4 regions of the Brevibacillus choshinensis genome follow, and region 1 is predicted to be linked to each of the others. Evidence: riboswitches for the same ligand, from Rfam matches in the RefSeq annotation. Region 1 holds a riboswitch; each other region holds the start of a gene.

Evidence for each region. A riboswitch is a leader RNA that binds a small molecule or an ion and turns the genes downstream of it on or off. The one in region 1 is predicted to bind cyclic di-AMP.
Region 2: another riboswitch for cyclic di-AMP. It lies ahead of JNE38_RS20255 (CAP domain-containing protein); the one in region 1 lies ahead of ehuB (ectoine/hydroxyectoine ABC transporter substrate-binding protein EhuB).
Region 3: another riboswitch for cyclic di-AMP. It lies ahead of JNE38_RS04745 (C40 family peptidase); the one in region 1 lies ahead of ehuB (ectoine/hydroxyectoine ABC transporter substrate-binding protein EhuB).
Region 4: another riboswitch for cyclic di-AMP. It lies ahead of JNE38_RS05915 (APC family permease); the one in region 1 lies ahead of ehuB (ectoine/hydroxyectoine ABC transporter substrate-binding protein EhuB).

The regions. Positions count from the first base shown of each region.
Region 1 covers NZ_CP069127.1:4,902,543-4,905,747, forward strand. The annotation lists gene ehuC (ectoine/hydroxyectoine ABC transporter permease subunit EhuC) at 1-458, opposite strand, end outside; gene ehuB (ectoine/hydroxyectoine ABC transporter substrate-binding protein EhuB) at 486-1,397, opposite strand; cyclic di-AMP (ydaO/yuaA leader) riboswitch at 1,612-1,745, opposite strand; gene JNE38_RS24560 (CapA family protein) at 2,057-3,112, opposite strand.
Region 2 covers NZ_CP069127.1:4,023,382-4,026,586, forward strand. The annotation lists gene JNE38_RS20245 (macrolide family glycosyltransferase) at 1-331, opposite strand, end outside; gene JNE38_RS20250 (NAD(P)-dependent alcohol dehydrogenase) at 492-1,460, opposite strand; cyclic di-AMP (ydaO/yuaA leader) riboswitch at 1,811-1,968, shown strand; gene JNE38_RS20255 (CAP domain-containing protein) at 1,976-2,641, shown strand; cyclic di-GMP riboswitch class I at 2,866-2,948, shown strand; gene JNE38_RS20260 (hypothetical protein) at 2,961-3,155, shown strand.
Region 3 covers NZ_CP069127.1:897,079-900,283, forward strand. The annotation lists gene JNE38_RS04735 (sensor histidine kinase) at 1-129, opposite strand, end outside; gene JNE38_RS04740 (response regulator transcription factor) at 130-852, opposite strand; gene JNE38_RS04745 (C40 family peptidase) at 1,086-1,613, opposite strand; cyclic di-AMP (ydaO/yuaA leader) riboswitch at 1,619-1,759, opposite strand; gene JNE38_RS04750 (LiaF transmembrane domain-containing protein) at 2,064-2,468, shown strand; gene JNE38_RS04755 (PspA/IM30 family protein) at 2,535-3,205, shown strand, end outside.
Region 4 covers NZ_CP069127.1:1,092,658-1,095,862, reverse strand. The annotation lists gene JNE38_RS05915 (APC family permease) at 1-1,244, opposite strand, end outside; cyclic di-AMP (ydaO/yuaA leader) riboswitch at 1,431-1,587, opposite strand; gene JNE38_RS05910 (NAD(P)H-dependent oxidoreductase) at 1,746-2,285, opposite strand; gene JNE38_RS05905 (winged helix-turn-helix transcriptional regulator) at 2,529-2,903, shown strand; gene JNE38_RS05900 (NAD(P)H-dependent oxidoreductase) at 3,033-3,205, shown strand, end outside.

The sequences.
Region 1 (3,205 bases):
TCTACCATTAGATTTCCGAACGAAGGAAGCATCATGACGGTTGCTTGCGGCAAGATGATCCGTCTCATGCGCTGCCAAGGCGACATGTTCAAGGCAATCGATGCTTCCATCTGTCCCTTTGGAACGGCAAGAATGGCGCTTCTGACCACTTCCGAACCGTAGGCTCCATAGTTGAGACCTAGTGCAATCACTCCCGCAAGGATCGGGGAAAGCTCTATGCCCAGCAGGGGCAGCGCGAAAAACAGCCAAAACATCTGTACCAAGAGAGACGTCCCCCGGAAGATTTCCACATAAGCGCTGATGATCCCGCGAACCCAAAACCATTTGGAAAGCCTGCAAAAGCCGGCTGCAAATGAGACGGTGAAGGCGACCAGCACCGAGAGTGCCGTCACTTGCAAGGTCGTCGCCGCTCCTTTGAGCAAAAAAGGAATCAGCTGCATAGTCTCACTCATGTTCATCCCTTCCTTTCGTCGAAGCAGCGCCCATCATTGCTTTGACAGCCCTTCAGCCGTCATCTCGGCAGGCAGCTCCTGCTCGGTAAAGCCAAACGGCTCCAGGACCTTCAGCAGCTCTCCCGATTCTTTGAGCTTTTGCAGCTCCTCATTGAACGCTTTGACAAACGCTTCATCTTCTTTGCGGAAGGCTGCCGCTCCGTAGCCGCGAATGCTTTTCCCGTCAATCTCGGGCTGGGTGAAATCCATGACCCTCTCCACATTGCTGTCATTGGCACTCTCCAGAACTGCTTGCAGGGACGGGCCCGTCATCGTGATGGCATCTGCACGTCCCGCTTGCAGCGCTGCTATCGCCGATGGCTGATCTGGCACCAGGACCAGCTGCTCTTGCTTCACTCCCGATTTCTCCAGGTACTCCATCTCGATCGCGCCGCTCATGACCGCGATTCTAGCATTTGGGTTCAAGGCGATGTCCTTGTAGCTGCGCAATTGGAGCGGGTTTCCTTTCTTCACCGCGAGCGCTTCCCCGATGCTGTATTCCGGATTGGCAAACGCCACTTCCTTGGCGCGGGCCGGTGTGATGTACATGCCTGCCGTAATGATGTCAAAGCGCTTTGCTTTCAGCCCTGGGATCAGGGACCCGAACTCAGTCAGTACGCCGTTCATTTCGTTTATCCCCATTTTGGAGAGGACGACGCGTGCGACCTCTACCGCTTCTCCGGTCAATTTTCCGTCCGGAGTGGCATAGGCGTACGGTTTTTCGTTGGCGAAGCCCACCGTGACAAAGCCTTGTTTCTTCACTTTTTCCAATGTGCTCTCCGCTGATTGGGTCTGCTCATTGCCCGCGACGGACCGGGCTTGCTGTCCAAAGCCGCATCCTGCGACAAGCAAAAGGCACGACAGTACGGCTGTCCATCCCCATCTCATGAAGCTTTTCTTGTTCATGCTTCCTTCCCCTTTCACATCCCATGTATAGAAAAAGCCAGCGCAACACCTTCCATGATACGGGAGGGCCATCCCCACATGGAAAAGCAAATGCGCCGGCTGTTTTCTCGCTGGAAGGCATGTCAAACAAGCTGTGCACAAGGGATTTTTCCCAATAGGAACTACGCGCTCCCAGTGTGTACAAGACATGCGCTCTCTAGCAATTGAGGTTTTGGAATAATCTGCTTTAGCCGACGAGGTTAGCTGACGGGTAGGATGGCAGTGTGCATCCCTTCTGTGCATCACAGAATTAACCCCTAACGTGGTTCCCCCGCTTCCGTAAAAGACGGAACTAGGCCCCTATTTGATTGGGAGGTGTTCGTTGATCTCCTCTCATGATTCCGTTATGGTTAACACGCGTTTCATGTTATCATGCCTCTCCTTTTGACACATCCTTGATAATTCCGTATATTCGCTCTTCTGGTCCACTCAGGCTCTGTTAACCGTAATTACCAGACATCTCCAAAAAATTCCGTCCATATCCTACCATGTCCACTCTGACTAAAAAGGTTCACGCTATGTCGGTTCACCAGAAAATTTGGCGACGCAAAGCCTTTTGCAGTACAAAAAAAGATCATCTGGCCGCGGTGTCGACCGGATGATCCTGCTCGCTATGTTTTCTATTTGGTTGGGGAAGCGACCGTTTTGACTGCATTTCCTTCTTCATCAAACTTCATTTGATAGGATAACTGGTTCAATTTGCCGATCATCCGTTTCCGGTTCGCCGCATCCATCGGGACCGGCTGTCCGTTCACGATTTTGACCGGGATCACTTTGGAGGTGGTTTCCTTTTCCCCAAAGGTCAGCTCCACCATCATTGCTTCTCTTCCTTTGGGATTGTAAGAGGTGGTAAAGACGAAGTTGCCTACGCTGTAGTAGATCGGCACCCCTTTGTAGAGCTCCATTCCCATCACCGAATGGCTATGGGAGCCGACCACCGCATCTACCCCGCTGTCAATGAGCTTCCGAGCCATTTCCCGCGCATACGGCTCCGGATTATCCTTGTATTCGAGATTCCAGTGCATCACGGCGATGGTAATATCAGACTGTGCCACTGCTTTTTTGACGTAGGTGAGCATCGGCTCATACGAATAAGCATGGGCGAGTCCTGGCTTGTTTTTTCCAGCAAACCATTGCCGATTGGGCAGTACATGGCTCAACCCTATGACGGCAACACGCTTTCCGTTGATGGTTCGGATGTCCGGGGCGAATGCCTCCTCCTCGTTTTTCCCTGCACCTACATAGCCAAGCTGAACCTTTTTCAAATGGTCCATGGTATCGAATAACGCGTCCATGCCGTAGTCCAAGGAATGGTTATTGGCCAGATTGACGACATCAAAGCCGGCGTTCACCAATCCTTGCAGAGTTTGGGGCTTGGATCGGTATGTATATTCCTTTTTCGCTGCCTGGCCGCGGGTGCTGACAGACGTCTCCAGATTGCCGATGGTCAGATCCGCCTGCTTCAGAAAGTCTACCGTCTTTTGAAACGGGTAATCCACGCCATGGAGCCCGATTTGGTTTCCGACGCTCTTGTCCAGCATGATATCTCCCACAAAAGCGATACGAATCCTGCTTTCCTCTGCCGCAGATACGCCATGCGATCCCGCCGCACTGCCTGCGATCAATAGCATCGCAGCGGCTATTGCCGTCCCAATCTTCCACCGTCCGATTTTCATGCACCTCTCTCCTCACGCTTCTACGCCCATTCTAGTTGCTGCTGGGTGTGAAGCCTGTTGAAGCCTGTCCGGAGCAGAGGAACATTTCCCGTG
Region 2 (3,205 bases), 880 kb from region 1:
GTCCGCATCCAAACATGGAATCGTGGATGATGTAATCAAAATGCTCTCCTTTGATCTGCTCAAGAACGCTAGGGATGACGATATCTGCCGTATGTAAAAGACCGTTGACTCTTTCAAGCAAATAATTTCTTCCACCCGAGATAAACGCTTCTATAAATTTTTGACCGTCAATTGTTCGTACAGTAGCTCCCGTCTTCTCCATACGCTCTCGAAAAGCTTCTACCGTAAAGTACACTACCTCTTCTCCGCGAGAGATAAGCTCCTGCACCACTCCAATCGTTGGATTGATATGTCCTTCTGATCCACTATTGATAAATAAAACACGTGCCATATCTACCGCTCCTTACGCATTACGCATTTCCCTACTTTGTGCAAGAATAATGGGCACTGCCCCAAACGATCGCTCCACTCAAATAATGGAATCAAGTTTATCATAGCCATCCATACTGCGCAAAACCACCTTGTTTTTCACTTCGGAACGAACAGAATGTTCAGTCTCCCCGAACGGTTAGTACCACGTTACCTTTCTTATGTCCCAGATCCACATAGCTGTGAGCCTCCGGTGCTTGCTCCAGCGGAAAGCGGCGATCGATTACAGAACGCAGCTTTCCTGCCTCGATCAGCTCCTTCAGATACATTAAGTCTTCTGCGGATTCCTTCGACGATCCGCCGATTACCTTCTTGCTGCTCGTCGCATTGACCCATAGTCCGCCAATGATCGGCAGAAAGTCCACATGGTACGCACGCAAATAGAAGCCATTCGGTGTCAGACGCTTGACGCAAGCTTGGAATGGACTCTTCCCGACCGTATCAAAAATGATATCGTAAGACGGACCTTCCTCTGCGAACTTCTCTTTTGTATAATCAATGACTCGGTCGGCTCCCAGCGATTTCACCAATTCCACATTAGACGTGCTGCACAATCCGGTTACTTCCGCGCCGAAATACTTGGAGAGCTGGACGGCATATGTCCCGACGCTGCCAGAAGCTCCGTAAACGAGCACCCGACTGCCGCTTTGGATGTTGGCCTTCCGGAGAAATTGCAGGGCCGTATAGGCGCCTACCGGTACCGCAGCTGCCTCCTCGAACGTCATGTTTGCAGGTTTGAGTGCGACACCGCCATTCTCGGGCAGACATTTGTATTCCGCATACGCGCCGAAGCTGATTCCGCAGGCAGCATATACGGAATCTCCCGGCTTGAACCGTGTAACGCGGCTACCCGCCGATTCGACCACGCCCGCCAGTTCGAATCCGAGAATCCTGATACGCTTTGGTCTCCAAAGGCCGTTGAATAGGCGCGCGAGGAAAGGATCTGCTTTGCGTAACCGGCAATCCCCAGCAGCAACGGTTGTAGCATAGACCTTAATCATGATTTCGTCGTCATTTGGTACGGGCTTGGCGACCTCCCGCAGCTGCAGCACATTCGGCGGTCCGTACCGCTCGTATACAATCGCTTTCATACTTCCTCCCCTTCTCTCCCCTTCGTAATCTTTCTCCATATTTATATACAGTTCACCGCTTACAAAAGTTTCCGTTCTTTAGCCACGGTGCATTATATGGCCTGATTCATAGAAATATCATTTCGCGAAGTTCTGCAAACAAAAACGAATGCCGCAGCATCCGTTTATGACCCGATCAAATCCGTTCGTTGAAAAAGAAGTCGTTGCCTCCATCCCCGCCGTTCCTTTTGATATTCGGACACCGCTCCCAGAGAAGTCGCTGTTTCTGCCACTTTCTCTAATATCCCATTAATCCTACCAAATTTTATACCTTTCATTTGACCGCGAATGTCTGTTATTCTAGGTCATGCCAAACAAAACAGCCGAAACTTCCTCACGAATGGAAGTGCGGGGGAACTTTTTTTCTTGCAGATGAGAGATCTGCATGGGGTGAATCGCCAATGTGCGTAGGGTTGTTTCCTCAATCCGAACCCGTCAACTAACCTCGTAGGCTAAAAAAAGGAGACGATGTGAATATGAAACGCCTAGGTACGATTGCAATCGCGACATTGGGATTGGGATTTGCTCTTTCCGGCTTTTCTAACACAGCTTCTGCCGCGGCTGCTTATCCTTGCCCATTGAATGCAGGGGCGACCAAGCAAGTGCAACAACAGCAACAAGCCCAAGGCTTCCCATATATGGTACAACCGCAATATGCATATCAACCAGTAATGCAACAGCCGGTTCAACAGCAATACAAGCAACAGCCTGTACAACAGCAGCCTGTACAACAGCCCGTTCAACAGCAGCCTGCAAAGCAACATCAAGTGGATGCATCCTCTGTTATGAAGCAAGTGGCGGATCTGGTAAACCAGGAACGTGCAAAAGCAGGCCTGAAACCGGTAGTACTGGACGCTTCCTTGAACAAGGTCGCTCAAGCGAAGGCAGCTGACATGTCCAACAACCATTACTTCGACCATACAAGCCCTACGTATGGTTCTCCCTTTGACATGATGAAACAGTTCGGGGTGTCGTTTATGACCGCAGGTGAGAACATTGCTATGGGTCAACGCACGGCTGATGAAGTCATGACTCAGTGGATGAACAGTGAAGGTCACCGCCAAAACATCATGAATCCTTCCTTCACCAAAATCGGAGTAGGCTTTGTGAATGGATACTGGGTGCAAGAATTCATCGGATAATGATAGGGTATGGGAAAGCCGCGTCCTCAAGCGAGGGGCCGGCTTTTTTGTTTTTTCTCAGAAAGGCAGAAACCTATGGCCGGGCAACTCGTCCCCGCTTTGCTGTCTTATTATTTACCTAGCTGGTGCGCTCATTCGTCGAAAAAAGGGGAGGGTTTTCAAAACCAAAGACCTATTTCCAAATGCCTATTGATGTTATAATTTCATCAATACCTTTTTTCCAATCCAGATAAAGGCAAATCATGCGAAAGTATGAGACGCAAAGCTAAAGGGGCCTCGTGGTAACACAAGCCAGCCAGCTACCAAAGGAGAATGCTTCATGACTCGTCAGCGTCTAGAGAAATGGATTCAAGAGAATACATTATTAAAAATTCAATTTAGAAACTCATCCGACGTTATTCTAGGACGAATATTGAAGGTGGAGAAAGTGACAATCCTTGTTTATCACGATGATAGCAAGCAACTGTTGAACTTGGCATTACAGGATATAAAAAGCATCGAAGTAACCGGATAAAGGAGTGCTGCCACAAGTAACAACGGCAGCCTTTTTTTGTATGGATGGTG
Region 3 (3,205 bases), 2.2 Mb from region 1:
CTGGTATTGGGTGTGCCGATCTGTTTTCAGTTGTTCGACGATGATGTCCTGGAAGACAAACTTGAACAAGAGAATATTCAGCGCGAGCAAGCCGATGAAGGAGAGAAACAGTTTGTTGCGCAGACTCATTTACAGCTTCTCCCCGATGAATACGTAGCCTGTCCCCCATTGTGTTTTGATGAACTGGCGGTTCATCTCTAGCTTTTCACGCAAGTTTTTGATGTGCACGGTCACCGTATTGAGGGAGCCGTAGCCATATCCCCAGACGCGGTCGTAGATTTGCTCGCGAGTAAAGACAATGCCGGCATTTTCAGCAAGGAAAGTAAGCAATTGAAACTCCTTGGTCGACAGCTCGATCTTTTCGTTGCTGACATAGACGGAATACGTCTCTTTATGAATCTCCAGGTCCTTGAACTTCAGGACCGTAATCGGCGAATTGGACGATTCCTTCTCAGGCATCTCCTCGGTGTGCTTGCGGATGCGTTCATAGCGGCGCAGGTGTGCACGGATTCGAGCCAATAGCTCTTCGGTATCAAATGGCTTGGTGATGTAGTCGTCTGCCCCGATCTCAAACCCGACGACCTTGTCCACCGCTTTCCCTTTGGCGCTCAGAAACAGAATCGGCAAATCCCATTCCCGCCGGATCTGCGAGCACAGCTCATAGCCGCTCATGTTTGGCATCATGATATCCAGCAAAATGAGATTCGGCTTTCTTTCGCCATGCTTCAACAGCTCAAGCGCGTCCTCGCCGCTCTCGGCTTTAGACACCTCAAAGCCTTCGTTTTCCAAGATATCTTCAAGAAGCTCAATAATCTCGATGTTGTCATCGACAATTAATACGTGATCTTTCACCGGAACTACCCCCAGTTACTTCTATTAATAAAGTTCATTAATAAGCATTCAAAATAATTTTAATTACTATCGTCTATCATACCATGGTTCTAATGGATATGGGCAAGTAAACCATTCCATGATCATCAACAAACGCTTATCACAGTCACATCCTGACACCTGGTCCTAAATTTCGTCAGAAAAAGCCAGAGACCTGACGTCCCTGGCTTACTATTGCTTTTGCCGAACAACTGTTATTTAGCTTGATTTCCCGGCAACGATGCAGCTTGCACCGCGTTTTCCTTTTTCGGAGTTTCAGCCTTAGCTTCCAGAACAGGTACGTTCACACGCTTGGCGCCAACGTAACGCTTGCTCCAGTAGTATGGGTCGCTCAGCTTGGTGTTCACGACTCCACGACCAGATTCCGAGTGCACGAATGTGCCGTTTCCGATGTAGATGCCCACGTGGGAAATGCTGCGGCCATTGGTTTTGAAGAAGACCAGATCGCCTGGCTGCAAATCATCCTTGGCGACAGGAGCTCCCAATTGGTACTGGGCAGCAGAATTGTGTGGCAGGTCTACACCTAACGCATCAAATACGTAGCGCGTAAATCCGGAGCAGTCAAAGCCCTTCTTGGTGGTGCCGGAAGATTTGTAAGGGGTACCGTACAGATCGCTGACTACATCTGTCAGAGGAGATGTGGACTCCTCAGCAGCTTGTGCAGCGCCGGCTCCCATTGCAAGCAATCCAGCGATGAACAAAGATACTAACAACTTGCGCAAAAGAAACTGCTCCTTTCAAGAGCCTACGAGGTTAGCTGAAGGGTTCGGTCGAAAGGACGCCCTAGGCTGCCATGAAGCGCAACCATTCACCCCAGAAAAACATGGTTCCCCCGTTTCCGCCAAGCGGAACTCGGCTATATTCGATGTTTTTTTACACGCACTCCTATTGGAATTCTATACGAGCCCGGATTTTCCTTTTTTTTCAGCGTTTGTTCATATTTTTGACACAATATTTTGTCTGATCTTGTAACCGAAAAGCTCGAAAATGCAAGAAGCAGCGCTTCTATTGAAGAAACATGTGCTTGTCCGATTGAGGCAGGAAACAGCATCCGTCCAAGGTCGGAGACAAAAACCAACCGCACGCCCGTTATGGGTAGCCTATGCCCGGGGATACAATAAGGCCATAAGGTTAACACCTGCACCAACAAGGTGATTGGAGGGAAGCTGCGAATGAGCGAACGGTCTGGAAAGTTTCTACTCGGGCTGGTTCTGCTGCTAATCGGTGGGTTGGTTTTGCTGGATCAACTGGGAATCGATAGTGGAGATGTTTTGGGCCTTCTGGTTCCCGGGGTGATCATGCTTTACGGAGCCCGCAAAGTAATGGGACATGGCGGCTCTCGCTTCTGGGGAGTGCTGATCTTCCTCTTTGGACTTCTGATGCTGTTTGGGAAGCTGCACTTGCTGTTTCATAGCATTCTGGCGATCGGGATCATCTATCTGGGCTATCGCCTGATCCGACCGCAGCCAGCTCCCAAAGAAGGGCCAGCTGAGTGGGAAAGACAGTGGGCACAGCGAGTATTGAAAGAAGACGCACTGGACAAGTGGGAAAAAGGCATTCCAAGAAATCAGCAGTAAGTAGAAAAAGCAGAGTGATTTTTGGATGAAACTAGACGATGTGATATGATGAGGAGGAAATGACAAATGAGTATCTTTAGACGTTTACGTGACCTGACAGTAGCTTCGGTGAACGATGCATTGGATTCCATGGAAGATCCGGTGGTTATGCTCAATCAGTACATGCGTGATATGGAAGTAGAAATTGGGCAGGTTGAAGTGGCGGTTGCCCGTCAGGTAGCTTTGGAAAAGAAATTCCGTCAGCAGTGGGAGGAAGCTTTGGCATTGGTCGAAAAGCGCGACCGCCAAGTGAAACTCGCACTCACTGAGGGCGAGGACGAACTGGCGCGCCGGGCACTCGCGGACAAAAAGCAGTATGAGAGCCGTGCCTTGGAATATGAAAACCTCTTCCTGACCGCTTCGGAGGCTGCCGGCCAAATGCGTGAAAAACTGGCTGAGCTAAAAGAGGAATTTTACAAGATGCGGGCGAAGAAGTTTACGTTGATGGCTCGTGCACAGGTAGCTCGTACCCAAAAGCAAGTGAATCATGCTGTGGTAGGAATGGGCAATCAGACCGCCGGCCGCGGGTTTGCCCGCATGGAAGAGAAAGTCATGCGCATGGAAGCAGAAGCGCAAATGAGCGGTCAATGGCGCCAAACAAGCTTTGGTCTGGACAACGCATTGACTGACCTTGAAAAGGACGACCTCGATGCCGAACTGGCAAACATCAAGGCATCGATGAAGGAAAAAAAAGAGGC
Region 4 (3,205 bases), 2.4 Mb from region 1:
GTGAGCATCCCCACCGTATTGATGAGAAAAGGCGTTACCCATCCGGACGGCTTTTTTGTCATCCAACGCTTCATCATCCCAGCCTGCGACAAAGTAAACGGGATAAAGACGCCAAGGGCATACAGCGGAATCAAGTTTTCCGTTTCCCCGCCAAAGGAAATGACAAGGATCGCAGAAAGAATGCCGAGAAAGATGATTCCGTTGGAGAAGCCCAGGCGATCTCCACGCACCATGAACATGTTGGGCATGAAGCGATCCTTCGCCAGCATAAAAGCCAGCAACGGAAAAGCAGCAAACGCCGTATTGGCAGCCAGGAAAAGGATTAACGCTGTAACCGCTTGGATAAAGTAGTAAAGGATCCCCCTTCCAAACACCGCTGAAGCAATTTGGGAAACGACTGTTTCTTTGGGAGTTGGGCCAATGCCGTAAACATAGGCCAACAAGCTGATCCCCATAAACATCGCACCTAGGATGAGCCCCATCATGATCAAAGTGACGGCGGCATTTTTCGGGGCAGGATTCTTGAAGTTGGGGATGGCATTCGAGACGGCCTCTACTCCTGTCAACGCCGAACAGCCCGAACTGAATGCGCGTAAAAGCAAAAATAACGTGATTCCCGGCACCGCTGCTCCATAGACTGGCGCTTGCCCATGCACGTTACCGACCAGCCATTGATATCCCCCGCCAATGATCAAAAGAAAAATAGCAATGACAAACAGGTATACGGGATACATTAAAATGGTTGCCGACTCCGTGATCCCCCTCAGATTCAGGATGGTCACCGTCACGATCATGACCAGCGCTATCAGCACCCGATGCTCGTGGAGGACCGGAAAGGCTGACGTAATGGCATCGGTGGAAGCCGAAGTACTCACCGCTACTGTCAAGATGTAATCAACCAGCAGCGATCCCCCTGCGACCAAACCGGTTGAGGTTCCGAAATTGTCCTTGGCTACAATGTACGCCCCGCCGCCCGTCGTGTAGGCAAAGATCGTCTGACGGTAAGACAAGATGAGAATGGTCAAAAGACCGATAACCGCAATGGAAATGGGAATCGAGTACCAGAGTGCTACTGCACCCAGCGTTACTAAAACGAGAAGAATTTGCTCCGTTCCATAAGCTACGGAAGATAAAGCATCTGATGACAACACTGCTAGCGCTTTTACCTTCGATAATTTTTCTTCCCCTAGCTCTTTTGACTTCATCGGTCTGCCGATTAAAAATCGTTTTAATCCCGATATCATGTTGATTCTCCTCGCATACATTTTCCGTTAGTTTCCCCTCTCAAAACTGACAACCCTCATGCAGATTTTTCTTGCCATCACTCCCTTCCCCGGAAAATGGAATCAAAAAAGAAGCCGAACGAGAAGAAACTCACTTGGCTTCTGGGCATAGCGAAATAAACTATGTCGATCATACGCAAGGTAATTGCTGTCTCTCTTATGACACTTACGGAGTTAGCTGACGGATTCGGATGAAAGAGTCACCCTACTCGAACGATTCGAGATTCACCCCATGTGGCGTTTGCGCAAAGCAGCCACGGTTGGTTTCCCCGCTCCCAGATGATGGATTCAGCGATTTTTGTTTAGCAGTTAGGATCACATTCGTTAATTACGAAACAAATATTACTCCCGAAGGAACCCGCTTGTAAAGATCTGATCCACTTATTTTTTCCGAATGAAAAAGATGCCCTCCTGAGCAGTTGGATCTACTCGGAGGACATCCGCTCCAGTCTTCATTTCCGCTTAATGGGCGAGCACACGCAGGGATGTTCGTACGTGCTCCGCATAACGCTTTGCTTCGAGCGCGAGTACTTCATTTGATGCCCGATCGGCATTGTACACGACGAATGCAGGCAGGAATGTTCCGTTGCATTTCGTCAGGGTTCGTTCAATGGGTCGGAGCAGCTCGCTTATTGTGTACAAGTCGTCTCCGCCTGAGCGATACGCTCTTTCCGTGCCCCCTGCTGTCGTGGCGATCATGAACTCTTTGCCCAGCAAATGATCTCCCCCTGGCCCAAAAGCCCAGCCGTGGGTCAGCACATCATCAAACCACTTTTTCAAGAGAGGGGGGCAGCTGTACCAATAAAACGGGAACTGAAAGACCACCCTGTCGTATTCCAGAAGCAGCTCTTGCTCCCTTTGGACATCGATGTCGTAGCCGGGATACTCCTGGTACAGATCGCGGATGACAACCTCGTCATGCTTTTTCAATTCGTCCAGCAGCGCCCGATTGGCACGGGATTCAGTCAACTTGGGATGCGCAGCAATCACCATGATTTTCAAGAGGAACACCCTTTCTTCATTTCATCACTTCAGCCCCATTATTCGGAAAGGAGGGACTCTTGAAAAGTACGCTCTTTTTTCAGACTACGTCATGAAAAACGTACCATGGATGGCATCAATTGCCGCGGAGGGCAGTATGAAAAAACGTACTAGGTACGAAAAATCAGCGTACTGTCGAAAATCGGGATACTCTGCTAAAGTAACAATGAAAGCAGGTACTACTCATTCACAGGAGGGGAGCACATGCAAGAAGATCTTCGCGATCCCAAACGGACACAGGGAATTCTCGCCACGCTTCAGGCGATCGGTGGTAAGTGGAAGCCCCTCATTTTGTTCATCCTCCTCCACGATGGCACCAAGCGCTTTGGAGAGCTCCGCCGCATGCTTCCGAACATCACACAGGGCATGCTGACGAATCAGCTCCGCGAGCTCGAGCAGGACGGTCTCATCGTGCGTCGCGCCTATCAAGAGATCCCTCCCAAGGTGGAGTATTTTCTGTCCGAGCATGGAAAGACGCTGAGCTCAGTTTTGGGAGATATGTGCGGGTGGGGGTTTCGGCATTTGGAATATATGGAGCAAATAAAGCGGGAGTCAGAGGACGATCAGTATTTGGGATGAGGCTTTATGGGACGACTGCTAGATGACACTAACCTTTTTGTTAGTACCTGAAGGAAAAGTGCGTACTTACTTCCTCATGGAGCGGCCCCTATACTCAAGAAGTAAATAAAATCTTGGGAGGCTGCGTCCGTGAAGACTCTAGTCGTCGTTACACATCCAAGCATAGAGACATCTGTCATCAATAAGCGCTGGGTGGAAGAACTCAGCAAATATCCGGAAAAATATACAGTACACGAGCTGCATGAGGTATACCCTGACGGAAACATCGATGTGGAAAAAGAACAGAAGCTGATTGAAGCGCA